Regions from separate parts of the Variovorax sp. KBS0712 genome, predicted to be linked through region 3. Evidence: predicted binding sites of a transcription regulator. Region 3 holds the regulator's gene; each other region holds the start of a gene.
What was found. Region 3 encodes sigma-54, which starts transcription at its own class of promoters, with help from an activator protein. Its sites were predicted from a motif close to TGGCANGNAANCTGCTTT; they were not measured.
Positions count from the first base shown of each region.

Region 1: the regulator sigma-54 is predicted to act here: its motif matches at 2,675-2,692, upstream of hmpA (NO-inducible flavohemoprotein).
Region 2: the regulator sigma-54 is predicted to act here: its motif matches at 1,816-1,833, upstream of FFI97_RS30465 (ammonium transporter).
Region 4: the regulator sigma-54 is predicted to act here: its motif matches at 5,053-5,070, upstream of FFI97_RS02310 (nitrate regulatory protein).

Region 1 is NZ_VCCD02000003.1:501,187-508,234, reverse strand. Features, by position in the region: gene FFI97_RS27130 (NAD(P)/FAD-dependent oxidoreductase) at 1-346, opposite strand, end outside; gene cysK (cysteine synthase A) at 420-1,340, opposite strand; gene hmpA (NO-inducible flavohemoprotein) at 1,456-2,640, opposite strand; gene norR (nitric oxide reductase transcriptional regulator NorR) at 2,776-4,362, shown strand; RNA gene rnpB (RNase P RNA component class A) at 4,422-4,790, shown strand; gene FFI97_RS27105 (MarR family winged helix-turn-helix transcriptional regulator) at 4,949-5,407, shown strand; gene FFI97_RS27100 (FUSC family protein) at 5,408-7,048, shown strand, end outside.
Region 2 is NZ_VCCD02000004.1:484,538-491,585, forward strand. Features, by position in the region: gene FFI97_RS30455 (thiamine pyrophosphate-binding protein) at 1-212, shown strand, start outside; gene FFI97_RS30460 (hypothetical protein) at 220-522, opposite strand; gene FFI97_RS30465 (ammonium transporter) at 541-1,779, opposite strand; gene FFI97_RS30470 (sulfite exporter TauE/SafE family protein) at 2,199-2,957, shown strand; gene FFI97_RS30475 (tripartite tricarboxylate transporter permease) at 3,007-4,518, opposite strand; gene FFI97_RS30480 (tripartite tricarboxylate transporter TctB family protein) at 4,532-5,020, opposite strand; gene FFI97_RS30490 (RNA recognition motif domain-containing protein) at 5,330-5,737, opposite strand; gene FFI97_RS30495 (DUF3820 family protein) at 5,920-6,156, opposite strand; gene FFI97_RS30500 (translation initiation factor Sui1) at 6,164-6,544, opposite strand; gene FFI97_RS30505 (DEAD/DEAH box helicase) at 6,593-7,048, shown strand, end outside.
Region 3 is NZ_VCCD02000002.1:1,554,150-1,561,197, reverse strand. Features, by position in the region: gene FFI97_RS24260 (SPOR domain-containing protein) at 1-214, shown strand, start outside; gene FFI97_RS24255 (thiol:disulfide interchange protein DsbA/DsbL) at 370-1,014, shown strand; gene lptA (lipopolysaccharide transport periplasmic protein LptA) at 1,136-1,855, shown strand; gene lptB (LPS export ABC transporter ATP-binding protein) at 1,852-2,646, shown strand; gene rpoN (RNA polymerase factor sigma-54) at 2,664-4,253, shown strand; gene FFI97_RS24235 (phospholipase D family protein) at 4,264-5,880, shown strand; gene FFI97_RS24230 (LysE family translocator) at 5,885-6,532, opposite strand; gene FFI97_RS24225 (YceI family protein) at 6,558-7,048, opposite strand, start outside.
Region 4 is NZ_VCCD02000001.1:516,774-523,821, reverse strand. Features, by position in the region: gene FFI97_RS02330 (type IV pili methyl-accepting chemotaxis transducer N-terminal domain-containing protein) at 1-421, shown strand, start outside; gene FFI97_RS02325 (ABC transporter ATP-binding protein) at 447-1,256, opposite strand; gene ntrB (nitrate ABC transporter permease) at 1,253-2,176, opposite strand; gene FFI97_RS02315 (CmpA/NrtA family ABC transporter substrate-binding protein) at 2,190-3,437, opposite strand; gene FFI97_RS02310 (nitrate regulatory protein) at 3,756-5,021, opposite strand; gene tsaD (tRNA (adenosine(37)-N6)-threonylcarbamoyltransferase complex transferase subunit TsaD) at 5,122-6,183, shown strand; gene FFI97_RS02300 (alpha/beta hydrolase) at 6,119-6,877, opposite strand.

The DNA of each region.
Region 1 (7,048 bases), on a different contig from region 3:
GCATCAGCGCCGCGAAGATGCCGCAGGGGCCGAAGCCGATCACCACGGGGCGCGTCGCATCGTCGGGCGCCTGGCCCGGCGGCGTGTAGCGCATGTCGGGCGCGGGCTGGATGTGCGGGTGGCTGGCGTGCTTGGCCAGCAGCGCGGTTTCGAGCGCCGCGTCGGCCAGCTGCACGTCGCAGATGTAGACCGTGAGCAGGTCGACCTTGCGGGCGTCGAAGCTGCGCTTGTAGACGGTGTGGGAGGCGATCGCTTCGATCGGAACGTCGAGCGTTCGGGCGATCAGGGTGGCCAGCGCCTCTGGGGCGTGGTCGAGCGGGAGTTTGAGTTCGGAGATTCGCAGCATGTCGTGGGGCTTGTGGTTATCAAGCAGACCGACGATTTTAAGCGCCCGAGGCGCTATGAAACTTGTAGCTGGATCAGGCGGGCAGGAAGCCTTCGACGGAGAGGTAGCGCTCGCCCGTGTCGTAGTTGAAGCCCAGCACCACCGCATCGGGCGCCAGCGAGGGCAGCTTCTGCGCGATGGCCGCGAGCGTCGCGCCCGACGAGATGCCGACCAGGATGCCTTCCTCGACCGCGCAGCGGCGCGCCATTTCGCGCGCCGGTTCGGCGTCGACCTGCAGCACGCCGTCGAGCAGCGAGGTGTCCAGGTTCTTCGGAATGAAGCCCGCGCCGATGCCCTGGATGGGGTGGGGCGCCGGTGCGCCGCCCGAGATCACGGGCGAGGCCACCGGCTCCACCGCGAACACCTGCAGCTTGGGCCACTTCTTCTTGAGCACCTTCGCCACGCCGGTGATGTGGCCACCCGTGCCCACGCCGGTGATGAGCACATCGATGCCCTCGGGAAAGTCGGCCGCGATCTCTTCGGCCGTGGTGCGCACGTGCACGTCGACGTTGGCTGGGTTGTTGAACTGCTGCGGCATCCACGCGCCCGGCGTGCCGGCCACGATTTCCTCGGCGCGGGCGATGGAGCCCTTCATGCCGTTGGCGCGCGGCGTGAGGTCGAAGGTGGCGCCGTAGGCCAGCATGAGGCGGCGGCGCTCCACCGACATGCTGTCGGGCATCACCAGGATCAGCTTGTAGCCCTTGACGGCCGCGACCATCGCCAGGCCGATGCCGGTGTTGCCCGAGGTCGGCTCGACGATGGTGCCGCCGGGTTTCAGTGCGCCGCTCTTCTCGGCGTCTTCCACCATCGACAGCGCGATGCGGTCCTTGATCGAGCCGCCGGGGTTGGCGCGCTCCGACTTGATCCAGACCTGCTGCTTCGCATGGCCGAACAGGCGGTTGATGCGGATGTGCGGCGTGTTGCCGATGGTCTGGAGGATGTTCTGGGCCTTCATGGAATCTCCTTGGGTGCGAGGGTCGGATGGTCAGCGCGCATTGTGGCGCCCCCTGGGCCGGGTTGCACCCGGCCCGCGACCGTTTCAGCACGAGGGGATGGCGGGCCGTTGCGGTTCAGGCCTCCAGGGCTTCCAGCGGCCCGAAGAACTCGTAGCGAAGCTGCTGCTTCGGCACGCCGAGCGCCAGCCCGTTCGCATACACCGCCTGCATGAAGGGCTTCGGTCCGAGAAAGTACAGGTCGACGTCGCGGTCTTCCGGCAGCAGCCCGGCCAGCAGCTCGCGGGTGACGAAGCCGGTCGCGTGCGGCGTGTCGCTCTCGCGCGGCGCGTCGTAGACATACAGCGGCTTCACGTTCGCATGCCGCTGCGCGAGTGCGTCGACGCGGGCGCGGAACGCATGCGCGCCGCCGTGCCGCGCCGCATGGACGAAGTGCACCGGCCGGCCCGTGTGCGCCACCGATTCGAGCATGCTCATCGCGGGCGTGATGCCCACGCCGCCCGTCACCAGCACGAGGGGGCGCACCTGCTCGCCCGCGGGCTGCAGCACGAAGTCGCCGCACGGTGCCTGCACCTGCAGCCGCGTGCCGACCGCGGCGGCCTCGTGCAGCCAGTTCGAGGCGCGGCCGCCTTCTTCCTTCTTCACGCTGATGCGGTACCACGGCTTGCCCGGCGCGTCGGACAGCGAGTAGTTGCGCCGCACCGGCTGGCCGTCGATCTCCAGCACCAGCGTGAGGTACTGCCCCGGCGAGAAGGCCAGCAGCGCGCCGCCGTCCACGGGCTCCAGGTAGAACGAGGTGATGACCTCGCTTTCGTCTTCGCGCCGGGCCACGCGGAATTCGCGCGTGCCGCGCCATCCGCCGGGCTGCGCCGCGTTGGCGCTGTAGACGGCTTCTTCCGCGGCGATGAGCAGGCCCGCCAGCGATTCGTAGGCCTCGCCCCACGCGGCGATCACCTCGTCGGTCGCGGCATCGCCGAGCACCTCCTTCACGGCGCGCAGCAGGTAGTGGACGACGATCGGATAGTGCTCCGGCAGCACGCCCAGCGCGGCGTGCTTCTGGATGATGCGGGGCAGGGCGCCGGCGATCGCTTCGAGCCGGTCGATGTGCGCGCCGTACGCGATGACCGCCCCCGCCAGCGCGCGCGCCTGCGTGCCGGCGGCCTGGTGCGCCTCGTTGAAGAAGGCCTTCACCTGCGGATGGCCCTCGAACATGATCTTGTAGAAGTGGCTGGTGATGGCCTCGCCGTGGGCCTGGAGCGCGGGCACGGTGGACTTGACGATGGCGATGGTTTGCGGATTCATGGTCTGGCGGTCCTTCGGTTGAGATGCGTTGGTCATCTCACGATCCGTGCCAGCCGGAAGGCCGTTGCAAGTGCTTGACGTCATTGGGGATTTACCGGGCGTGGTCAAATTCGCAACAACTCCAGCGTTGTACTTATGACCACATTGCGTGTCGATTCGACCACCGAGGCCTCACCACCCGAGCCCGAAGCCGAGGCCGCCCGCTACCGATCGCTGCTCGCCGCCGCGCGCGGACTGGTCCGCTGCGATGCGGCAGCGCTGCTGCAGCTCGACGTCGACGTGCTGAAGCCCGTCGCGGTCGACGGCCTGAGCGATGAGACCCTCGGGCGCCAGTTTCCCGTGGCCGCCCATCCGCGTTTCGCGCGCCTGCTCGACAGCGAACGGGGCCTGCGTTTCGCCCACGACAGCAACCTGCCCGACCCGTACGACGGCCTCGTCGCCGGCCAGCCGGGCATCCTGCCGGTGCACGACTGCATGGGCGCACCGCTGCGCCTGCGCGGCACCCTCTGGGGCCTGCTCACGCTGGACGCGCTGGAGCCGCACGCCTTCGATGCCGTGGGCCCGGCGCAGATGGAGGCACTGATCGCCCTCGTCGAAACCGGCATCGAGGCCGCCCACACGATCCGCGAGATGCAGGCGCGCGCGATGCGCGAGCAGGCCGTCGCGCAGGCGTTGCGCGCAGGGCGTGGCGCGCCGCGCGAGCTGCTGGGCAGCAGCCCGGCGATGAAGCAGCTGTGCCACGAGATCGACACCGTCGCCGTGTCCGACCTCACGGTGCTGCTGCTTGGCGAAACCGGCGTCGGCAAGGACCTCGTCGCGCAGCGCCTGCACGCGCGCTCGCGCCGCAGCGAGCAGCCGCTCGTGCAGGTCAACTGCGCGGCGCTGCCCGAGTCGCTGGCCGACAGCGAGCTCTTCGGCCACAAGCGCGGCGCGTTCACCGGCGCCGTGCAGGACCGCGACGGCAAGTTCGAGATCGCCGACGGCGGCACGCTCTTTCTCGACGAGGTCGGCGAACTGCCGCTGAGCGTGCAGGCCAAGCTGCTGCGCGTGCTGCAAAGCGGCGAGGTGCAGCGCCCCGGCAGCGACCGCATGCGCAAGGTCGACGTGCGTGTGATCGCGGCCACCAACCGCGACCTGCCCGCGGCGATCGCGCAGGGGCGCTTTCGCGCCGACCTGTACCACCGGCTGTCGGTCTATCCGCTCGTGGTCGCGCCGCTGCGCGAACGCGGGCGCGATGTGCTCGTGCTCGCCGGCAGCTTTCTCGAGGAGAACCAGCACCGGCTGGGCGCGCGCAACCTGCGGCTCTCGCCGGCGTCGAAGGCCGCCATGCTGGCGCACGGCTGGCCGGGCAATGTGCGCGAGCTCGAGCACGTGATCAGCCGCGCCTCGCTGCGGGCATTCCGGGAGCAGCCGCGCGGCTCGCGCTGGACGGCCATCGAGCCGCATCACCTGGCGCTGGACAGCGCTGCCGTCGTGGGAGGCGTCGTGGCAGCGCCCGCACAGGCCCCGGCGAATGAACACGCGGGGCCTGCCATCGCTGGCGGCACGTTGCGCGAGGCGACCGAGGCCTTCCAGCGGGCCTGGCTCTCGGAACTGCTGGCCCGCCACGGCGGCCGCGTGGCCAGCGCCGCGCGCGAGGCCGGCATCGACCGCAGCAACTTCCATCGGACGTTGCGCAAGCTGGGCCTGGTGCAGGCCGGCGACCACGAAACGCCGGGCTGATGACCGGCGCGCGGCATCGCCTGAAGGGTCATTGATGGGGCGGGCGATAATCGAGCGGTGAAGCACGCCAGACCGCCGCTGGTGCAAGCCCGAAAGGGACGATGCTCTGCCCTCGGGCAACAGCATCGGGTCGAAAGATCGCACTGGAGGAACGTCCGGACTGCACAGGACAGCGCAGGAGTTAACGACTCTCCACCGTGAGGTGAGGATCAGAGCAACAGAGACGAGCCGATTCAGTTCGGGTGAAACGGGCAATCTCTGCGCGCAGCAACACCAAGTAGGCCAGTATCGAGGTGGTTCCGCTGAGCTGGCGGGTAGGTGGCATCGAGCCGTTTGGCGACAAACGGCCCAGAGTAATGGCGGTCACGCCGGGGTCTTCGCAAGAGGGCCCCGGTGCACAGAATCCGGCTTATCGGCGAGCTTCACACTTTTCTTTCTTCCCCCTTTTTCCCTGGGCCGCGCGCTGACGTCGTGCGCGGTCGCGTGCAAGACTCGGTAGAAACCCGTACAATTGTTAGCAAGCTAACTAATTGATAACGCCGTGGCCGATACCGAACCCATCTCCCCGTTGCGCGAACACGCGCTGATGCGGCTCGGCACCTCGCTGTCGGTGCTCCAGCGCGGCTACCGCGCGGCGGCCGACAAGGCGGTGGCGCACGTGGGCCTGTCGCAGACGCTGGCCTGGCCGGTCGTGGTGCTCGGGCGCATGGAAGACGGCGTTCGGCAGGGCACGGTGGCCGAGGCGCTGGGCATCGAAGGGCCGTCGCTGGTGCGCTCGCTCGACCAGCTGGTCGAGGCCGGCTTCGTCGAGCGCCGCGAAGACCCGGCCGACCGCCGCGCCAAGACGCTGCACCTCACGCCCGCCGGCCGCGCCGTCTGCGAGCCCATCGAGGCCGCGCTGCGCCAGATGCGCGCCGCGCTGTTCGAAGGCATTCCCGACGAGGACATCGCCGCCACCTTGCGCGTCTTCGGCGCGCTCGAGGCCAAGCTCGGCCGCAGTGCCGCCGGCATGCAGAGCCTGCAGCAGGAAGGGCGCGGCCAGTAAATGGCACTGTCGATGGCCCTGCCGCGCTTCACCCGCGCGGAAGTTCTCTTTTCCGTCAAGAGCTTCGCCGCCGCGATGCTGGCGATGTACCTGGCCAGCCGCGCCGGCCTGCCGCGCCCGTTCTGGGCGCTCATGACCACCTACGTCGTCGCCCATCCGCTGGCCGGCGCCGTGCGTTCCAAGGCGGTGTTCCGCTTCTGCGGCACGCTCATCGGCAGCGTCGCCACCGTGCTGATGGTGCCCGCGCTGTCCAACGCGCCCGAGCTGCTCACGCTGGTGCTCGCGCTGTGGGTCGGGCTGTGCCTGTACGTCTCGCTGCTCGACCGCACGCCGCGCTCGTACGTCTTCATGCTCGCGGGCTACACGGCCGCGCTGATCGGCTTTCCGTCGGTGCAGACGCCGCTCGTGCTGTTCGACACCGCCGTGGCGCGCGTGGAAGAGATCGGCCTGGGCATCTTCTGCGCCACGCTGGTCCACAGCCTCGTGCTGCCCGCGGGGCTCGCGCCCACCGTGCTGGGCCTGCTCGATCGCACGCTGAAAGACGCGCGCCAGTGGATCGGCGACCTGTTCCAGCCCGGCGACCGCAGCACGCCCAAGGACGCCGACCCCAAGCGCCTGGACGACGACCGCCGCCGCCTCGCCGGCGACATCACGCAGCTGCGCCTGCTCTCGACCCACGTGCCCTTCGACACCACGCACCTGCGCTGGACCGCCGGCGCGATCCGCGCCATGCAGGACCGCGTGGCGGCGCTCACGCCCGCGCTGTCGGCCGTCGAAGACCGGCTGCAGGCACTGGCGCAAGCCGAAGGCCGCCTCGCGCCCGACGTCACCGCCGTGCTCGCGCTGGCCGCGCAGTGGCTGCGCGACGAAAGCGATCCGGCCGTCGATGCCTCCGCTCGCCTGCAGGCGCTGCGCCAGGCGATCGCCGCGCTGGGCAGCGCGCAGGACGCGGGGTTGACGCCCTGGGCCCGTGCGCTGCGCATCGGCCTGGCAGGCCGGCTCGAAGAACTGGTCGACGGCTGGACCGCCTGTGCCCGGCTGCGCCGCGACATCGACGAAGGCTTGAAGGGCGGCGCGCCGCTGCGCCGCACGGCCGCGCTCGGCCAGCGCGCGATGCACCGCGACCATGGCATGGCGCTGCTGTCGGCGTTGGCCGCCGTCATCGCCATCTGCGTGTGCGGTGCGTTCTGGATCCTCACGGGCTGGACCATGGGCTCGGCCGCCACCATGATGGCCGCCGTCTTCTGCTGCTTCTTCGCCACCATGGACGACCCCGTGCCCGCGATGCACGGCTTCCTGAAGTGGACGCTGTGGTCCATTCCCATCTCGGCCGTCTACGTGCTCGTGCTCATGCCCACGGTGCAGGACTTCGGCATGCTCGCGCTGGTCTGCGCGCCGCTGTTCCTGGTGCTGGGGCTGTACCTGCCGCGCCCGACGCACTTCATGGCCGCGATGGCGCTGGTCTTCGGCGTGTCGGGCACGCTGGCGATGCACGACACCGCCAGCGCCGACCTCGTGAGCTTCATCAACAGCATGACCGGCCAGATCGTCGGCGTGGTGATGGCCGCGCGCGTCACGCGGCTGGTGCGCTCGGTGGGCGCCGACTGGAGCGCGCGCCGCATCCAGCGCGCCACCTGGCGC
Region 2 (7,048 bases), on a different contig from region 3:
CGCAGCTGAAGAACCCCGACTTCCGTGGCTATGCCGAGGTGTTCGGCGGGCACGGCGAGCGCGTGACCACGACGGAAGAATTCGGCCCCGCACTGGCGCGTGCGCGCGCCAGCGGCAAGCCGGCGATCCTGCATTGCCTGCTGGACCCGGAGGCGATCACGCCCGCGAGCACGCTGGCGTCGATCCGCAAGGCGGCGCTGGCCGCGAACTGAGGCGTCGTCAGCGCAGCCCGCCGACATAGCGCGGCGGCGGCGTGGGCGGCAGGCCGTCGGGCTGGCGCGCCGCCAGCCGCGCGGCGCGGGCCAGCGGTTCCATGGCCTGCTCGAGCCGCGTGGCGAGCTGGTCGAGTTCGTCGTCTTTCGTCTCGGCGGCGTGCTGGCGCGTCATGCGCACGATCTCGGCGGCGTACTCGGCGTTGGTGGCCATCCATTCGGTGTCGGTCACGCGCCCGTGCTTTCGCCGCAGTGCCACGTGAAGGCGTGCTGCAAGCGCGATGCGTTCGCTTTCGGACATGGATGGCATGGCGTCTCCCTCGGGTGGTCAGGCTCCCAGGTGTTCACGATGCTGAGCAAGATCGAGGCCCACCAGTTCGCTCTCGGGGTCGACGCGCAATCCGACCAGCACATGCACCAGGAACAACACGATGGCTGTGCCGGCCGCGCTGTAGATCGCCACGCTGGCGACCGCGATCGCCTGCGTCAGCACATTGCCCGCCGCGCCCGAGATGCGCGGGTCGGCGAAGACGCCAGTGAGCAGCGCGCCCACGATGCCGCCGATGCCGTGCACGCCGAACACGTCGAGCGAGTCGTCCGCACCGAGCAGGTGCTTCAGGCCCGTGGCGCCCCAGTAGCAGGCCAGCCCGGCGATGGCGCCGATGGCCAGCGCCGACAGCGGCGTGACGAAGCCGGCCGCCGGCGTGATCGCCACCAGCCCCGCCACGAGGCCGGAGCACAGGCCCAGGAGCGACGGGCTGCGGCGCACGATCCATTCACCGACCATCCAGCTCATGGCGCCGGCCGCCGCCGCGATGTGCGTGACCAGCATGGCCAGGCCCGCGCGCCCGTCGGCCGCCACCGCCGAGCCGGCATTGAAGCCGAACCAGCCCACCCACAGCAGGCCCGCGCCCGTCATGGTGAGCGCCAGGCTGTAGGGCTCGAAGGCCTCGCGCCCGTAGCCCCGGCGCGGCCCGAGCGCATAGGCGCACACCAGCCCCGCGATGCCCGCGTTGACGTGCACCACCGAGCCGCCCGCGAAGTCGAGCGCACCCATCTGCGCGAGCCAGCCGCCCGGCTCCCAGACCCAGTGCGCGACCGGCGCGTACACGAGCACGCTCCACAGCAGCGCGAACCACAGCAGCGCCGAGAAGCGCATGCGCTCGACAAAGGCGCCGAGCACCAGCGCGGTGGTGATGATCGCGAAGCTCAGCTGGAACATGGCGTAGACCGATTCCGGCACGTTCGGCGCCACGTGGCTCACGGCCACCTGGCCGGCCTCTTTCAGGTACTCGAAGCCCGAGAAGCCGATGTGCGAGAGCTTGCCCAGCCAGGGCCAGCCGGGCGTGAAGGCCAGCGAGTAGCCGAGCGCGAACCAGGTCAGCGAGACCACCGCGGCGATCGCCACCACCCCGGCCATGGTGGCCAGCACGTTCTTGCGCCTCACCATGCCGGCATAGAAGAGCGCGATGCCGGGCAGCGTCATCAGCAGCACCAGCGCGGTCGAGGTCATCATCCAGGCGGTGTCGGCCGCGTTCAGGGAGGCTTGGGGTGCCAGCAGGGCCATGACCGTTTCTTCTTGGAGTGGTGGACAGAAGGCCTGTGTGCACGAGTCATGCCATCTTGTTAACTGACTGAAACACTTTGGTTTCCCAACCGGGAGGTCGAAGTAACACGAAGCGGGTAATTCCTAATGCACCGGGCGGGTGCGCGCTTGCACAATCTGCGCACTCGCGACGGGCCCTGCTCGTACTGCCGAGGGTCCGAGGAGACAAGCTTCCGATCGATCAACAAGAACATTCTTCAAAGGCTCCGTACGAGATGCCTGTCTGATATTTGAAAAGCGCCGCTGGTCGGCGCTTTTTTTTGCCTGTTCGCAGCGCGAATGCAGGCGCTTTCTTCCAAGCCAAACAAGCCGCTTGGCCAGCCGGTACCGGCCACCATAGCTATCGTTTCGATAGCGGGTCCGGTGAGACAATCGCCCGCATGGAAATGCTGGTGGTCACGGGCGCCTCACTGCTCGCGGGTTTTATCGATGCGATCGTGGGCGGCGGCGGGTTGATCCTGGTGCCGGCCCTCTTTGCGGTGTTTCCGGGCGCACCGCCCGCCACGCTGCTGGGCACCAACAAGAGTGCGTCCATCTGGGGCACGGCGGCCTCGGCGGCCCAGTTCAGCCAGCGGGTGCAGATGCGCTGGAGCGCCATGTGGCCGGCCGCGCTGCTGGGTTTCGGCGGCTCGATGCTCGGCGCCTGGACCGTCACGGTCTTCCCGGGCGACTTCCTGCGCCGGGCGCTGCCGGTCATCCTGCTGGGCGTGCTGGTCTACACGCTGGCGCGCAAGGACATGGGCCGGCTGCACGCGCCGCGCTTCAGCGGCCGCGCCGAGACGCTGGCGGCCAGCACCATCGGCCTGACCATCGGTTTCTACGACGGCTTCTTCGGGCCGGGCACGGGCAGCTTCCTGGTGTTCCTGTTCGTGCGCTGGATGGGCTACGACTTCCTCAACGCCTCGGCCTCGGCCAAGGTCATCAACACCCTGACCAACGCCGCCGCGCTGATCCTGCTGGCCGCCAAGGGCCACGTCTGGTGGCACTACGGGCTGGTGATGGCGGTGGCCAACGTGGCCGGCAGCCTGGTCGGTACGCGCGTGGCGCTGAAGCACGGGGCAGGCTTCGTGCGGATCGTGTTCATCGTGGTGGTGAGTGCGCTGATCCTGAAAACCGCCTACGACGCGTTCCTGAAATAAAAAAAGCCCCTGGCGTCTGGCCAGGGGCTTTTTTCTTGGGGCGCCGAGGTCAGTCTTCGACAAACGCCTCTTCGCGTTTCGCCTTGATCGCCGGCAACAGCACGATGGCCAGCAGCAGCGCCGCGGCGATCAGCAGCCCCGCCGACAGCGGCCGCGTGACGAACACGCTCCACGCGCCGCGCGACAGCAGCAGCGCGCGCCGCAGGTTCTCTTCCATCATCGGCCCGAGGATGAAGCCCAGCAACAGCGGGGCCGGCTCGGTGCGCAGCTTCAGGAACAGGTAGCCGATGAAGCCGAAGATCGCCACCATCCACACGTCGAAGGTGTTGTTGTTGGTCGAGTACACGCCGATCGCGCAGAACAGCACGATGGCAGGGAACAGGAACTTGTAGGGCACCGTCAGCAGCTTGATCCACATGCCGATCAGCGGCAGGTTCAGGATGATCAGCATCGCGTTGCCGATCCACATCGAGGCGATCAGGCCCCAGAACAGCTCGGGGTTGCTGGTCATCACCTGCGGGCCGGGCTGGATGTTGTGGATGGTCATCGCGCCCACCATCAGCGCCATCACGGCGTTGGGCGGGATGCCCAGCGTCAAGAGCGGAATGAAGGAGGTCTGCGCGCCGGCGTTGTTGGCCGACTCGGGTGAGGCCACGCCGCGGATGTTGCCCTTGCCGAAGGCGACTTCGCCGGGGCGCATCTTGATCTTCTTTTCCAGCGCGTAGGCCGCGAAGGCCGCCAGCAGCGCACCGCCGCCCGGCAGGATGCCCAGCGCCGAACCCAGCGCCGTGCCGCGCAGCACGGCGGGCGTCATGCGCTTGAAGTCGTCCTTGGTGGGCCACAGGCCCTTGACCTTGTGCGTGAACACCTCGCGCTCGTCGTCGGGCTGCGAGAGGTTGCCGATGATTTCGCCGTAGCCGAACACGCCCATGGCGATCACCACGAAGCCGATGCCGTCGGTGAGCTCGGGAATGTCGAAGCTGAAGCGCGCCACGCCCGAGTTGACGTCGGTGCCCACGATGCCCAGCAGCAGGCCCAGCACGATCATCGCCACCGCCTTGAGCAGCGAGCCCGAGGCCAGCACCACCGCGCCGATCAGGCCCAGCACCATCAGCGAGAAGTACTCGGCCGGGCCGAACTTGAAGGCCAGCTCGGTCAGCGGCGGCGCGAAGGCCGCAAGAATGAGCGTGCCGACGCAGCCCGCGAAGAACGAGCCCAGGCCGGCCGCGGCCAGCGCGGGGCCTGCGCGGCCCTGCCTTGCCATCTGGTAGCCGTCGATGCAGGTGACCACCGAGGACGACTCCCCGGGCAGGTTCACCAGGATGGCCGTGGTCGAGCCGCCGTACTGGGCGCCGTAGTAGATGCCGGCCAGCATGATCAGCGCCGAGACGGGCGGCAGCGCGTAGGTGGCGGGCAGCAGCATCGCGATCGTCGCGACCGGGCCGATGCCCGGCAGCACGCCGATCAGCGTGCCCAGGATGCAACCGACCAGGCAGTACAGCAGGTTGGTGAAGGTGAAGGCGACGCCGAAGCCGGTCGCCAGGTTGTGGAACAGTTCCATGGCGGTGTGCTCCTCAACCCGAAATGAAGGTGGGCCAGACCTGGATCTGGAGCTTGAGCGCCCAGATGAAGGCCACATAGCTGCCGGCCGCCAGGATGGTGGAGAGCACCAGCACGTCGCGCAGCTTGAAGTGCTCGCCGGCCATGCTCGAGATGATCGTCAGCGCGTAGATCGCGATGATCATGCCCATCGCCGGCAGTCCGACGCTGGGCAGGCCGCCCAGCAGCACGCCGAAGGCCAGGTTGGCGCCGAGCACGAAGGCCAGCGGCTTCCAGGCCCATTTGCCGATCTTGTCGCCGTCGGCGCTCTCGACCACCATGGCCTGGAACATGATCAGCGCCCCCAGCAGCGCCAGCAGGATGCCCAGCATCAGCGGAAAGTACCCCGGCCCCATGCGGGCGCCGTCGCCGATGGTGTAGGTGGTGGCACCGATGGCGAACGCGCCACCGACGGCGGCGAACATGACTCCTGAGAAGAAGTCCGCCTGTCTCTTGATTTTCATTGTCTCGACCCTCTGTTTTCGAAGGGACGAGGGTCGTCGCCAGCGGCTGACCGTCGGCTGACCAGCGCGGTACGGACAAATGCTTACAGGGAAAGTACGGGCTCTCCCCAGGCTTCGCGCAGTTCGTGTCGCTTTCGCCAACCCCCTTCCGGGGGCGACACCGGCGGCCCGGCAAAGCCGGTTCCGCGGTGTTCCTCGAAGGGGCAGGGACCGGGGCCGGGTTGTGGGGGCCGGAAACGAAAAAAGCTCCCGAAGGAGCTTTTTATTCATTCAGAGCGCCGAGGCGCTCATGAGTGTGTGGGGGAGGGCTTAGTAGCCGCCGCGGCCACCGCCGCCGCCGCCGTAACCACCGCCGCCACCGCTACGGCCGCCACCGCCGCCGCCGTAACCGCCGCCGCCGCCACCACCGTAGCCGCCGCCGCCACCACCGCCGTAGCCGCCACCACCGCCGGTGCGGGGGGGACGTGCTTCCATCGGACGGGCTTCGTTCACCGTCAGGGCGCGGCCCTGCAGCGATGCGCCGTTCATGCCTTCGACAGCTGCGAGTGCTTCAGCGTCCGTGCCCATTTCGACGAAGCCGAAGCCCTTCGAACGGCCGGTGTCACGTTCCATCATGACCTTGGCGCTGACGATCGAGCCGAACTCGCCGAAAGCCTGTTCCAGGTCGTTGTCACGCACGGAGTAGGCGAGGTTGCCCACGTAAAGTTTCTTGCCCATGGAGGGACTCCTAATTCAAACCAAAAAAACACAAAGCGATGGAGTCCCAGAATCACAACAAACTAATGCGCTGTGGCGCGAAACTGACCGATCACCAAATTACGTGCACGGGAGCCAAGGCTCGCAGACACGTGAGCCGGATTATCCGGCCCGATTTCCGAAAAAAGGGGGGAAATCTTGTGTTATCGAGAAACATTCCGACCCGACGGGCGGTTTCGCAACGGTTTCAGGAGGTCGGACAGGCCGTTGTGGTCTATTTCATGCATCAAAGCGAGCAGCCGGCCAATTTCTCCCGCGGGAAAACCCTCGCGCGCAAACCAGGTCAGGTAATTTCCGGGCAAATCGGCAATCAGCGTGCCCTTGTGCTTGCCAAAAGGCATTTCGAGCGTCACCAGGCGCTGCAGGTCTTCGGGGTTCATGCGTGCTTCAGCCGCCTGCGCGCTTGACCGTGTGGCCCTGCTTCACGAGGGCGGCGATGACGACCTCGCGGTGATCGCCCTGGATCTCCACGGTGCCATCCTTCACCGTACCGCCCGTGCCGCAGGCTGCTTTCAGCTGCTTGCCCACGGCCGCCAGCGCCGCCGCGTCGAGCGGCAGGCCCTTGACCACGGTCACGCCCTTGCCCTTTCGGCCCTTGGTCTCGTGCGATACGCGGACAATGCCGTCCGTGGCCGCCGTGCGGGCCTTCGCGAGTTCCTTGCAGCGGCATTGCGCCATCGGGGCGCCGCAGTCGGGGCACATGCGCCCGCCCGCCTCGGTGGAGTACACCAGCGTGCTGCCGGTGCGGCTGTTCTTCATCGTTCCCATTCGATCCGTCTTTCTTTCGATCTCTCTCTTTTTCCCGGTGCCCGTTCCATGCCATTCGATACCCTGGGCCTGACCCCCGCGCTCGCGCAAGCGGCCGCCGCGAGCGGCTTTGCCGCGCCGACCGCCATCCAGGCGGCGGCCATCCCTGCCATTTTGCAGGGCCGCGACCTGCGGGGCTCGGCACAGACCGGCTCTGGCAAGACGGCCGCATTTTCCCTGCCGCTGCTGCAGCGCCTGGCCGCCGAGCCTGCCTCGTCGGCGTCGCGCCGGCTGCGCGCGCTGGTGCTCGTGCCCACGCGCGAACTCGCGGCCCAGGTCGGCGAGACGCTGGAAGACTTCGCACGGCACCTGCCCGAGCGCCTGAAGATCGTCGTCGCGGTCGGCGGTGTCTCGATCAACCCGCAGATGATGCGGCTGCGCGGCGGCGCCGACATCGTGGTCGCCACGCCCGGCCGGCTGCTCGATCTGGTCGAACACAACGCGCTCGCGCTCGACGCCGTGTCG
Region 3 (7,048 bases):
CGGCGCCTTCCGCACCACCGACGACGCCGAGGCGCAGCGTGCCAAGCTGTCGCTGATGGGCGTCGAGGCCAAGGTCACCGAGCGCGAGCAGGCCGGTCGCACGGTCTACCGCGTGCGCGCGGGCCCGTTCAACAAGAAGGACGACGCCGACCGGCTCAAGGAACGGCTCGACGGCGGCGGTCTCGAATCGGCGCTGGTGCGCGTGCAGCGCTGACCCGTCAGCGCCGTTCTTGAACAGCCTTTAAGCTCTCGCCCGCGCGGCATCTGCCGCACTCGTTTGTCAATTCCAGCGCCTCGGTCGCGCCGTCCATGGGAACTCCCGGCGGCGCGCCGGCTCTGTACTGCGGTACCCACAGGAGAACCTTTTCCATGAAACGTCGTGACTTTTCGCTGGCCGCCACTTCGATCGGGCTGCTTTCGCTGGCTGCCGTTCCGGCACACGCCCAGCGCGCCCCCAAGGCCGGCACCGATTTCCTCGTGCTCGACAAGCGCGTGCCCGTCGATGCACCCGCCGGCAAGGTCGAGGTGGTCGAGTTCTTCTCCTACAACTGCCCGCATTGCAACGACTTCGAGCCCTCGCTCGAAGCCTGGGTCAAGGCAGCCCCGAAGGAAGTGGCGTTCCGCCGCATCCCCGTGCCCTTCGTGGGCAACGACGTCGAGGCCAAGCAGCGCCTGTACTTCACGCTCGAAGCCATGGGCAAGCTGGACGAGTACCACTCGAAGGTGTTCGCCGCCATCCACGCGCAGCGCCAGAACCTGAACGGCGACGCCAACATCCAGGCCTGGGCCGAGCGTGCCGGCCTCGACGGCGCCAAGTTCAAGGAAACCTTTGCGTCCTTCGGCGTGGCCAGCAAGGCCCGCCGCGCGGCGCAGCAGACCGAGGCCTACAAGGTCGCCGGCGTGCCGGCCCTGGCCGTGGCGGGCCGCTGGTATGTGGACGGCGAAACCGCCGGCAGCATGTCCAAGGTGCTGCAGGTCGCGACCTTCCTCATCGGCGAAGCCAAGAAGGGCTGACCGACCCGGCGACCTGCTTTTTGGTCGAATGCAAGGCCCGCTTCGGCGGGCTTTTTCATTGGCGGCGGTGGGCAATTGCCATCCCACGCATACAATGTTTCAGAGCAAGTTTCGTGCCTTTATGACATTGCCCTCCATCCCCACATTCCCCACCCTTCGTCGCCTCGGCCGCCTGGCTTTCGGCGCGCTGTTGCTGGCCGGTGCCGCCTCGGGCGCCCTGGCCGAAACCGCCGACCGCACCAAGCCGATGAACATCGAGTCCGACTCGATGCGCTACGACGACCTGAAACAGACCAGCGTGTTCACCGGCAACGTGCTGGTCACGAAGGGCACGATCATCATCCGCGGAGCGCGGCTGGACGTGCGCCAGGACGCCGAGGGCTACCAGTACGGCGTGGTCACGGCGGCGCCCGGCAAGCTGGCCTATTACAAGCAGAAGCGCAACGCCGGCGACGAGTGGATCGAGGGCGAGTCGGAAGTCATCGAGTACGACAGCCGCGCCGACAACGTCAAGTTCATCCGCCGTGCCGTCATGCGCCGGCTGATCGGCGCCACGGCCAACGACGAAAGCAGCGGCGCGCTGATCGTCTACGACCAGAGCAACGACACCTACACCGTCAACGGTTCCCTCGTGCCGCCGAACGCCGGCGTCTCGGCGGGCGGCGGCGGTCGCGTCAAGGCCATCCTCACGCCGAAGGCCACGCCGGCCCCGGCGGCGCCCGGCTCCGCACCCGCGGCCGGCGGCAAGAAGCCCGCGGCTCCGGCTCCCACCCCCGCGCCCGGCGCCGGGCTGCGCCCGAGCACCACGCTGGGCGGCACCGAAGGGGAAGGGCGCAAGTGATCGAAACCGCAGGAACCCAGACCGCCGACGGCATTCCGGGCAGCCGCCTCGTGGCGCGCGGCCTCAAGAAGAGCTACGGCAGCCGCACGGTCGTGAAAGACGTCTCGCTCGATGTGCAAAAGGGCGAGGTCGTCGGACTGCTCGGCCCCAACGGTGCGGGCAAGACCACCTCGTTCTACATGATCGTCGGGCTGGTGCGCGCCGACGCCGGCGAGATCACCATCGACGGCGAGCCCATCGCCCACATGCCCATCCACCGCCGCGCGCGCATGGGCCTGAGCTACCTGCCGCAGGAAGCCTCGATCTTCCGCAAGCTCACGGTCGAGGAAAACGTGCGCGCCGTGCTCGAGCTGCAGCGCGAGCCCGACGCCAACGGCCGCATGATGCCGCTGACCAAGCAGCACACCGAAGAGCGCCTGGCCGACCTGCTGGCCGACCTGCGCGTGGACCATCTGCGCGATTCGCCCGCGCTCGCGCTGTCGGGCGGCGAGCGCCGCCGCGTCGAGATCGCGCGCGCGCTGGCCACGCAGCCGCGCTTCATCCTGCTGGACGAGCCCTTCGCCGGCATCGACCCGATCGCGGTGATCGAGATCCAGCGGATCATCAGCTTCCTGAAAGAGCGCGGCATCGGCGTGCTCATCACCGACCACAACGTGCGTGAGACGCTGGGCATCTGCGATCACGCGTTCATCATCAGCGACGGGCACGTGCTGGCACAAGGCACACCCTCGGAGATCGTCGACAACGCCGAGGTACGCAGGGTGTACCTGGGCGAGCACTTCCGGATGTAAGGGAGGGTCGGGTCTCCATGAAGCAAGGGCTGTCCCTTCGCGTCTCGCAGCATCTGGCGCTGACGCCACAGCTGCAGCAGTCCATTCGCCTGCTCCAGCTCTCCACGCTCGAACTGAGCCAGGAAGTGGAGCAGATGCTGGACGAGAACCCGTTCCTCGAACGCACCGCGGAAGAAGCGGCGCGCGAGGAGTTCGGGCTGGACACGGCCGACGCGCCGGTGCCGCGCGACGACGCGGGCGAGGGGGAGGCCGAGTTCACGCCGTCCGCCGCCAGCACTTCCTCCACGTCCAGCGACACCACCTCCTCGACCCCCGACACCGACGGCCCCGCCGCCGAGATCGCCGAGCGCGAGCCCGACTGGGAAGGCGACGGCACCGTCGACATGGCGCCCGACGACAGCGAGTGGGGCAGCGACGCGCCCGCGCGCCAGAACAACCTGGGCGACGACGAGCGCGCCGATGCCACCGAACTCGCGCGCAGCCAGGAGTCGCTGCAGTCCTTCCTGCACCGCCAGGCGCTGAGCCTGCGCCTGAACGAAAACGACTGCGCCGCGCTGCGCTTTTTGATCGAGTCGCTCAACGACGACGGCTACCTCGAAGACTCGCTGCCCGCGCTGGCCTCGGGCCTGGCGGGCGACGACAACGACCAGTTCGACGACCTCGTGCACCACTTCCAGGTGGCGCTGGGCCTGCTGCAGAGCCTGGAGCCGGTGGGCGTCGGCGCGCGCGATCTCGGCGAATGCCTGAGCATCCAGCTGAAGGCGCTCGCCAGCGAAGACGAGACCGAGGCCGAAGCGCTCATCCGCAAGACCGCCATCGCGATCTGCAAGCAGCCGATGGAGCTGCTCGCGCGGCGCGACTTCAAGCGCCTGGCCACGCTCACGCGCACCAACGAAGAGCTGGTGCGCTCTGCGCTGCAGATCATTGCGCGCCTGGAGCCCAAGCCGGGCCGCCGCTTTGTCGACGTCGAACGCAACATCGTCATTCCCGACGTGATCGTCACCAAGACCGGGCGCGGCACCAACGTGAAGTTCCGCGTCATGCTCAACCCCGAGGTCATGCCGCGCCTGCGTGTGCACGACATCTACGCCGGTGCGCTCAAGTCGCACAAGGGCGAGGGCAGCCAGGCGCTGTCGCAGCGGCTGCAGGAGGCGCGCTGGTTCATCAAGAACATCCAGCAGCGCTTCGACACCATCCTGCGCGTGAGCAACGCCATCGTCGAGCGCCAGAAGAGCTACTTCGTGCACGGCGAGCTGGCCATGCGCCCGCTGGTGCTGCGCGAGATCGCCGACGAGCTGGGCCTGCACGAGTCGACCATCTCGCGCGTGACCACCGCCAAGTACATGGCCACGCCCTTCGGCACGGTCGAGCTCAAGTACTTCTTCGGCTCGGCGCTGGGCACCGAGACCGGCGGCAACGCGTCGAGCACCGCGGTGCGCGCGCTGATCAAGCAGTTCGTGAGTTCGGAAAGCATCAAGAAGCCGCTGTCCGACAGCCAGATTTCCGAGATGCTGAAAGAGCAGGGCATCGAGTGCGCGCGCCGCACCGTCGCCAAGTACCGCGAAGCGCTGCGCATCGCGCCCGCCAACTTGCGCAAGGCCCTGTAGAAGACCGACGATGACGAGCCGCCTGCTGTCGCGCTGTGGGCATTGGGTGGTCGTCATCGCGGCGGCGCTGCTGTTTGCCGGCTGCGCCACGCTGCCCGACGAGGCACCGCGCCCGCCCACCAAGGCCATCGCCGTCTCGGCCGACACCGCGCTCGGCAAGATCGCGCTGGGCTCGCAGCCCGACCCCGACCTCAGCGGCTTTCGCCTGATGCCCGGCGGCGACTTCGCCTTCGACACGCGGCTGCAGCTGGCGCGCCGCGCGCAGCGCACGCTCGACGTGCAGTACTACCAGATCGAGAACGACGAGACCGGCCGCTACCTGTTGCGCACCCTGCGCGATGCGGCCCAGCGCGGCGTGCGCGTGCGCCTGTTGATGGACGACCTGTACACGTCCGGCGAAGACGAGCTGCTGCTCGGCCTGGCCGCCACGCCGAACGTGGAGCTGCGCCTGTTCAACCCGTTCCCGGCCGGGCGCGGCAGCTTGCTCAAGCGCTTCACCGCGTCGCTGTTCGACTTCAGCCGCGTCAACCGCCGCATGCACAACAAGCTCTTCATCGCCGACGGCGCGATGGCGGTGGCGGGCGGGCGCAACATCGGCAACCAGTACTTCCGCCGCACCACCGGCCCCAACTTCATCGATCTCGACACCTTCGTCACGGGCGCGCTGATCCCGCGCCTGGGCGTGCTGTTCGACCAGTACTGGAACAGCCCGCACGTGCGCCCGATCGGCGCGGTCGTGCACACCGACCTGCCGCGCGAAGAACTGCAGCGCCGCTTCGACGCCGCCACCGGCCCCGACACCACGCCGCCGCCGCCCAGGCCCGCGCCCAACGACCTGCTGGGCTACAGCCCGGTGGCCGACGACCTCGACGCCGGCAAGCTCGGCCTGATCTGGACCACCGCCGAGGCCTACGCCGATTCACCCGACCGCGTGATCGGCAAGACCGCGTCGTACGGCGGCGTGCCGCTGCTCGACGTGGACAGCGTGCGCTACAACGTGGTCGAGCAGATGCGCCGCGCGCGCAGCGAGGTGACGCTGGTCTCGCCCTACCTGATCCCGGGCGCGTCGGGGCTGGAGGTGATGCGCGAGATCCGCGGGCGCAACGTGAAGATCAGCGTGGTCACCAACTCGCTCGCCGCCACCGACGAGCCGCTCGTCCACACCGCCTACCGCCGCTACCGCGCCGACATGCTCGCGCTGGGCGCCGAGCTGCACGAGCTGAGTTCCGCGCGCACGCGGCGCAGCGTGCGCCTCGGCCTGTTCGGCACGTCGGTGGGGCGGCTGCACGCCAAGTCGGCGGTGATCGACCAGCGCATCCTGTTCGTCGGCTCGATGAATTTCGATCCGCGCTCCGAAATCCACAACACCGAGATCGGCCTGTTCATCCGCAGCCCCGAGATGGCGCAGCAGACCCTGAAGCTGCTCGATGTGCTCAAGCAGCAGGGCGCCTACCGACTGCGCTTTGCTGAAGGCGCCGATGCGGGAGCCACCGGCTCGCGGCGCATCGAGTGGGTCAGCGAGGAAGGCGGCAAGACCACCGTGCTGCACGAAGAGCCCGACTCGGGCTTCTGGGACCGCACCATGCTCGAGCTGCTGGCGCCGCTCACGCCCGAGAGCCTGCTCTAGCGCCTCAGGTGCCGCGCACCGCCGACCACACCAGCCGCAGGCCCAGCAGGCCCATCACGCCGCCGGCGGCGCGGTCGATCCAGGTCTTGTAGCGCAGGTAGGCCGCGCGCGGCGCGGCCGAGGACAGTGCCAGCGCGACGATCGCGTACCAGCCCGTCTCGATGCAGAAGATCACGGCCGGCACGGCGAGCGCCAGCACCAGCGGCACCTCGCGCGGCAGGAAGGCCGCGAAGATGCTCGCGTACACCACCGCCGTCTTCGGGTTGCTGATCTGCGTGGCCAGGCCGAGCAGGAAGGTGCGTCCGCTGCGGCCCTGGCTGCGGGGCGAGGCGTCCGTGTCGGGCGTGATCGCGAGCGGCTGGCGCGCGCCGCGCCAGATGCGAAAGCCCAGGTAGATCAGGTAGGCACCGCCGAAGGCCTTGATCGCGAGGTACAGCGCCGGTACCGCGAGGAACGCCGCCTGCAGCCCGGCCAGCGCCGCGATGGAGAACGCCAGCCCGCCGGCGCCCATGCCCAGCGCCGCCGCGAGCCCGTCGCTGCGCGAGGCCACGGCGGTGCGCGCCACCATCACGAAGCTCGGGCCCGGGCTCATCGCGCCCACGGCCATGGCGCCGGCGATGCCGAGCAGGGACAGGAGGTGGGCGTCGGTCATGAGTGGGCTCCGGTGGGGGATGGGTTCATTGCACGTTCACGGCTTCGACCTGCACCAGCAGCTTCACCTTGTTCTCGAAGCCGAAGTTCAGGCCCCAGGTGATGCCCCAGTCGCTGCGCTGCACGGTGGCCTCGAAGTCGCCGCCGCAGACCTGGCGGTTGATCAGCGGGTTCAGGTAGCAGTTGAAGCGCACGGCCTTCAGCGTCACCGGCTTGGTCTGGCCCATGAGCGTGAGCGTGCCGGGCACATCGGTCACTTTGTCGCCGCTGAAGTCGATGCGCTCGGCCACGAAGCGGCCGGTGGGAAATTCGGCCACGTTGAAGAAGTCCTTGCTCTGCACGTGGCGGTTGAGCAGGTCGACGCCGGTGTTGATGGAGCTGATGTCCATCGTGATGTCGACCTTGCCGCTGGCGCCGGTGCCGTCGATCTGCACCGAGCCGTCCTTGGTGCTGAAGCGGCCGCGGTTGGTGGTGGTGCCGTAGTGGCCCATCTCGTACATGACGAAGGTGTGGGTCG
Region 4 (7,048 bases), on a different contig from region 3:
CGAGGCCCTGCTGTCGGCGGCTGAGGCCCTGACGGACGCGCTGGAGGCCTCGGGTGCGCGGCGCGCGCTGCGCATCGTCAACATCTGCGGGCGGCAGCGCATGCGCGCACAGCGGCTGGCCAAGGACGCGCTGCTGGTCTCGACGCTCGCGGCCGGCACCTCGCGCGAGCGGCTGTTGCCGACCATGAACGAATTCGAAGCCGCGCTGCTGGAGCTGGAGCGCGCGCCGCTCAGCTCGCCCGAGATCCGCGCCGGGCTGGCGAGCGCGCGCGACGAATGGCTGCGCCTCGTCGGCGGCGTGCAGGCGCTCGACAGTGCCGAAGGGCGCGCCACGCTGGTGCGTTCCAGCGAGGCGCTCGTGGACACCTTCGAGCGCCTCACGGGGTGGTACGAGCACAGCCTGCAGGTCATCATGTCTTGATGCCCGTCGTGCTGCGCCTGCCGGGTCAGGCCGCGGCCTTCTCCACATGCGCCTGGCGCGTGTAGAGAAAATCGATCACCGCCTTGCGCGCATGCACATAGGCCGGGTCTTCGGCCAGCGCCACGCGGTTGCGCGGGCGCGCGATGTCCACCGCCAGCACGTCGCCGATGGTGGCGGCCGGGCCGTTGGTGAGCATCACGATGCGGTCGCTGAGCAGCACGGCCTCGTCGACGTCGTGCGTGACCATGACGACCGTGCTGCGCGTCTTCTGCACGATGGCGAGCAGCTCGTCCTGCAGCTTGGCGCGGGTGAGGGCGTCGAGCGCGCCGAAGGGCTCGTCCATCAGCAGCACCTTGGGCTCCATCGACAGCGCACGGGCGATGCCCACGCGCTGCTTCATGCCGCCCGAGATTTCACCGGGCCGCTTCTGCGCGGCGGGCGTGAGGCCCACCAGCGCGAGGGCCGCGTCGGTGCGTTCGCGCAGCTGCGCCTTGTTCTCGGTGGCCGCGAACACGCGCTCGACCGCGAGGTACACGTTCTCGAAGCAGGTGAGCCAGGGCAGCAGCGAGTGGTTCTGGAACACCACGGCGCGCTCGGGGCCCGGGCCCTTGATTTCCTTGTTGGCGCACAGCAGCACGCCCTGCGTGGGCGTGGTCAGCCCGGCGATGAGGTTCAGCAGCGTCGACTTGCCGCAGCCCGAGTGGCCGATGAGCGTGACGAACTCACCCTTGGCCACGTTCAGGTTCACGTCGCGCAGCGCGACGAAGCGGCCCTTGGGCGTCTTGAACGCCTGTTCGACGTTGTGGATCTCGATGTACTTGGAATCGTCGTTCATGACTTCACCTCTTCGAACGTGAATGCGGTGGCGAGCTTGATGAGCGCGAACTCCAGCACCAGGCCGACGATGCCGATCACGAAGATCGCGATGATGATGTTGGCGACGTTGAGGTTGTTCCACTCGTCCCACACCCAGAAGCCGATGCCGACGCCCCCCGTGAGCATCTCGGCCGCGACGATCACCAGCCACGCGGTGCCCACCGCCAGGCGCACGCCGGTGAGCATGTAGGGCAGCACGGCGGGAAAGAGGATCTTGGTGAGGATCTTCCATTCGCTGAGGTTGAGCACCTTGGCCACGTTCATGTAGTCGCTGGGCACGCGCTGCACGCCCACGGCGGTGTTGATGACCATCGGCCAGATCGAGCAGATGAAGATGGTCCAGATCGCGGCCGGGTTGGCGCCCTTGAACACCAGCAGGCCGATGGGCAGCCAGGCCAGCGGCGACACCGGGCGCAGCAGGCTGATCAGCGGGTTGAACATGCGCGAGAGGAACTCGAAGCGCCCGATGGCGAAGCCGGCCGGAATGCCGACCGCCGCCGCCAGGCCGAAGCCCAGCGCCACGCGCTGCAGCGACGACAGCACGTTCCAGCCCACGCCCTGGTCGTTCGGACCCTTGCTGTAGAACGGATCGCTGAACACCGTGAGCGCCTGCTGCCAGGTGGCCAGCGGCGAGGGAAAGCCGGTGGTGCTCTTCATGGCCACGATCTCCCACACCAGCACCAGCAGGCCGAAGCCCAGGAACGGCGGGAGCACGCGCATCCAGAAGGCGCGCAGGTCCAGGGGCGAGCGGGTGCGGGGCACGGGGGCCGTCGCCGCAACGGCCGCAGCAGGGGCGGGTGCCGGGGGCCTGGACACCACGGGCGCGGTGACCTGCGAGGCCACGGCGTCGAGCGGGGAATGGAAGACAGCGCTGACCATGGTGCGTTTCTCCTCAGACATGGAGCTTGAAAGACTCGGCGTACTTCTTCGGGTCCTTGCCGTCCCAGACCGTGCCGTCGAAGAGCTTGCTGGTGCGCAGCACGTCCTTGGGCACGGGCGTCTGCGTGGCGGCGGCGGCCTGCTTGTAGATGTCGATGCGGTTGATCTCGGTGGCCACCTTCAGGTAGTCGGGGTGCTCCTTCAGCAGGCCCCAGCGCTTGTGCTGCGTGAGGAACCACATGCCGTCCGACAGGTACGGGAAGTTCACGGCGCCGCCGTTGTAGAACTTCATGTGGTTGGGGTCGTCCCAGCTCTTGCCCAGGCCGTTGGTGTAGCGGCCCAGGATGCGCTGGTTGATGGCGTCCACGCTGGTGTTGACGTAGCTCTTGTCAGCAATGGTTTCGGCCATCTTGTTCTTGTTCTGCAGGCCGGTGTCGATCCACTTGCCGGCCTCGAGGATCGCGGCCGTGACGGCGCGCGCGGTGTTCGGGTACTTTTTCGTGAACTCCGCGGTGCAGCCCAGCACCTTCTCGGGGTGGTCCTTCCAGATGTCCTGCGTCGTGATGCCGGTGAAGCCGATGCCGTCCATGATCGCGCGCTGGCCCCAGGGCTCGCCCACGCAGTAGCCGTCCATGTTGCCCACGCGCATGTTGGCCACCATCTGCGGGGGCGGCACGGTGATGTTCTTCACGTCCTTGAACGGATCGATGCCGGCCGAGGCGAGCCAGTAGTAGAGCCACATGGCGTGCGTGCCGGTGGGGAAGGTGTGGGCGAAGGTGTACTCGCCCTTTTCCTTGGCGATGAGCTTGGCGAGCGAGGCGGCATCGACCGCGCCCTTGTCGGCCAGCTTCTTCGACAGCGTGATGGCCTGGCCGTTGTTGTTCAGGGTCATGAGCACGGCCATGTCCTTCTTCGGGCCGCTCACGCCCAGGTGCATGCCGTACACGAGGCCGTAGAGCACGTGCGCCATGTCGAGGTCGCCGTTCACGAGCTTGTCGCGCACGCCGGCCCAGCTGGCTTCCTTGCTCGGCACGATCTTCACGCCGTACTTCTTGTCGATGCCCAGCACCGAAGCCATCACCACGCTGGCGCAATCGGTCAGCGGGATGAAGCCGATCTTCACTTCTTCTTTTTCGGGCTTGTCCGAGCCCTGGGCCCAGACGGCGGCGCGCAGCGCGGGGTCGATGCCCACGGCGCCGAGGGCGGCGGCCTGCAGCACGCGGCGCCGGCTCAGTTTGGTTTTCAGCAGCAGATCGGACATGGGCGGGGCTCCAGAAGTGAAAGACAAAAACGAAAAGGCGTCCGCACCGCGCAGGGGCTGCTCGTGAACGAGCCCTTGCGGGATGGGGACGCCTTTGTCCGGTTCGGTGGGCCGCACCCGCCGTTGGGTGCAACCTGCCTGAAGACCTTGCGGTCTGTGACAAGCTCCATGCAAGCGGTGTGCCAGCCCGAAGCCGCTGGTGGGAACTATGGAAAAGATAGCTGGCAGGGCGCGCCGGCGCAGGGAAAAGTTCCTGCCAGCCGGCACAACGGGGCGACGCACAACTGTTGTGCGCTGCACCAATCCAAGCGGCCCGGGTCAGCGCCGCGGTGCAGGCTCGAGCGGCAGGTAGTCGGCCATGGCCAGCATCGACTCGGCCACGTCGACGAGGCGGCGCTTCTGGTTCATGGCGGTCTGGCGCAGCATCTTGTGCGCCTCGGCCTCGCTCAGGCGCCGGTGCGCCATCAGCAGGCCCTTGGCGCGCTCGACGATCTTGCGTTCGTTGAGCGAGGCGCGCACGGTGTCGAGCTCGTCGCTCATGGCCTGCAGGCGCTGCGACTGCTCCTGGACCATGTCGAGCACCGAGCGCTCGAGGTGGCGCCCGAGCTGCGCCGGCGTGGCGTCCTGCGCCTGCTGGGCATCGTCGAAGAAAAGGGCGCCGCCGGCCTGCGGGGCCAGCGTGCCGAGCAGCTGCCGGTAGGCCGCCAGCTCGCTGCGCGCCTGGGCGGTCTTGTGGTCGCACAGCGCGCGCAGGTCGGCCGAGAGGCGGTTCTCGACCGTCTGCATGGCGTCGATGCGCCGCGTGCAGCAGTCGAACCAGGCCTGGCTCAGCAGCGCGTCGGCCGGCACCGAGGTGGCGCCCTTGCGGCGCAGGCGCTCGAGTTCGGCGAGCACGGCGTCCGACTGGCTGTCGTGCCACAGCGTGCGCACCGCGTCGCCCGAGAAATCGATGAACACCTGGAAGCAGCGCTCCTGCGACTCGATGAGGTGGCGCCACTGCTGGCGCTGCGCATCGTCGCCCCGGCCCAGCGCGAGCGCGGCGGCGCCGAAGGCACGCTCCTGGCCGGCGAACTCCTTGCCCTGCATGAAGTTGAACATCGCCACCAGCAGGCGCGAGATCTCGGGGTCGGTGGCGCCGTCGGCCGCCTCGAACACCACCGCCAGCAGGCCGGCCACCAGCTTGGCGAAGGCGGCCACGGCCTGGGCCGGCTGGAGTTCGAGCGCGTCGATGCGCCGGCGCAGCGCGGGCAGGGCGTCCAGGCCGGGCAGCACCCAGGCGATGCGGCTGAACAGGCGCGCGCCGTGGCCGGCGCCCACCGCGCGGTGGTGCTCGGCCTCGAGCCGGTCGAAGCCGGCGCGCACCTGCTGCTCGAGCGCCAGGCATTCGGCGATCTGCGGACCACGCTGGTCGGCAAAGCGCCCGCCGTGCGAGGCCAGGAACACATTCGACATGCCGCGCTCGCGCTGCAGCGCATGCACGAGCCGGCCGATGGCGCCGACCAGCTCGCTGGTGCGCGCGAGCTGGTCCAGCGCGTCGATCTCGCATCGGCGCGCGGCGATCAGGAAGCTCAGGCCGGAAGTCATTCGTGGGGGCGCAGAAGGAGCGCCTTCCGCTCGTGCAACTTCCGTGCCTCGCTTGCCCCTTCGCGGGCGCCGCCGGCGGGCGGCCCCTACACTCGGCGCCATGCTCTTGTTGGGAATCGAATCATCCTGCGACGAGACCGGCGTGGCGCTGGTCGAGTCGCACGGCGACGCGCTGCCGCTGCTGCGTTCGCACGCGCTGCACAGCCAGATCGCCATGCACCAGGCCTACGGCGGCGTGGTGCCCGAGCTGGCCAGCCGCGACCACATCCGCCGCGTGCTGCCGCTCACCGAAGCCGTCATGGCCGAGGCCGGGCGCTCGCTGGCCGAGATCGACGTGGTGGCCTACACGCGCGGCCCGGGCCTGGCCGGCGCGCTGCTCGTGGGCGCGGGCGTGGCCTGCGCGCTTGGCGTGGCGCTGGGCAAGCCGGTGCTGGGGGTGCATCACCTCGAAGGGCATCTGCTGTCGCCGTTCCTGAGCGCCGACCCGCCCGAATTTCCGTTCGTGGCGCTGCTGGTGTCGGGCGGCCACACGCAGCTGATGCGGGTCGACGGCGTGGGCCGCTACGAACTGCTCGGCGAGACCATCGACGACGCGGCCGGCGAGGCCTTCGACAAGAGCGCCAAGCTCATGGGCCTGCCGTACCCCGGCGGCCCCTGGCTCGCGAAGCTGGCCGAAGGCGGCGACGCCGCGGCCTTCAAGCTGCCGCGCCCGCTGCTGCACAGCGGCGACCTCGACTTTTCGTTTGCCGGCCTCAAGACGGCCGTGCTCACGCAGGCCAAGAAGCTCGGCGACCAGCTCGAGGCGCGCAAGGCCGACCTGGCCGCCTCCACGCAGGCGGCGATCGTCGAAGTGCTGCTGAAGAAGTCGCTCGCGGCGCTGGACCAGACCGGCCTGAAGCGGCTGGTGGTGGCCGGCGGCGTGGGGGCCAACAAGAACCTGCGCGAGCAACTGAACGCGGCCTGCGCCAAGCGCAAGGTGCGCGTGCACTACCCCGAGCTGCACCTGTGCACCGACAACGGCGCCATGATCGCCATGGCGGCCGCGATGCGGCTGCAGTCGGGTCTGTCGCAGGCCTCGGAGCGCTACGCCTTCGACGTCAAGCCGCGATGGCCGATGGCATCGCTGATGACGCCCGAGACGCCGCTGCCGGAAACCGTGTAGCCGGCTGCTGCCGTGCACGCCCCAGCGAGGGCAGCGGCAGCACGTCGAGCACATTGCGCCAGAGCTGGCGCCACTCGGGCCAGTCGTGGCCGCCTTCGGTCGTGAACACGCGCCCCGGCGGCAGGGCGTCCGCCAGCAGCTTGTGGTTGCTGGCGAAGCGGTCGGCCAGGCCGAAACCCAGGTACAGCGGCGGCAGGTCCTGGGAGGGCTTCGGCGCCAGGTACTGCTGGAAGAAGGGCCAGAGCTTGCGGTCGGGTTCCTCGTCGGGCTGCGGCCCGGTGGGCGCCTGCCAGGCGCGCAGGCCGCCGGCCTTCTTGATTTCCGCACCGAGCACGCGGCGCCCCAGGTAGGGCGCCAGCGCCACGATGCCGTCCACCGAGCCCGGGCGTGCCAGTTCGTGGATCAGTGCGCCGAACCCGCCGATGGAAATGCCGACCAGCCAGATCGAGGTGTAGCCCTTGGCCCGCTGGGGCTCGATGACGTCGGCGTGCAGCCGCTCGCTGAGGGTCTGGTCGTAGTAGTAGGAGACGTCCGCATCGACCAGCAGTGCGTCGGCTGCGAGGTGCCGCTCGCGCACGGCGCTGATGAAACCCTCGCGCTCGAACTCTTCGGGTTTGAGGTAGGCCCCTGGCAGGAAGATCAGGAGCGTGTCGGACCGTTCGTTGTCATTGGCTGACTGCAGGTGCGTTTTCATGGTGCCTTGAGGCACACCCGCTGTCCGCACCGCCCGGGAACTCGATGCGTTTACGAGATGCCCACGAAGAAGAAAGTACTAATAAATCGTCACATCATGTGACGTTATCCGGCACTATTGTGAATACGGCGCTTGTTTAAAGTCAAAACAAGCTGTCACTAACATTTTCTT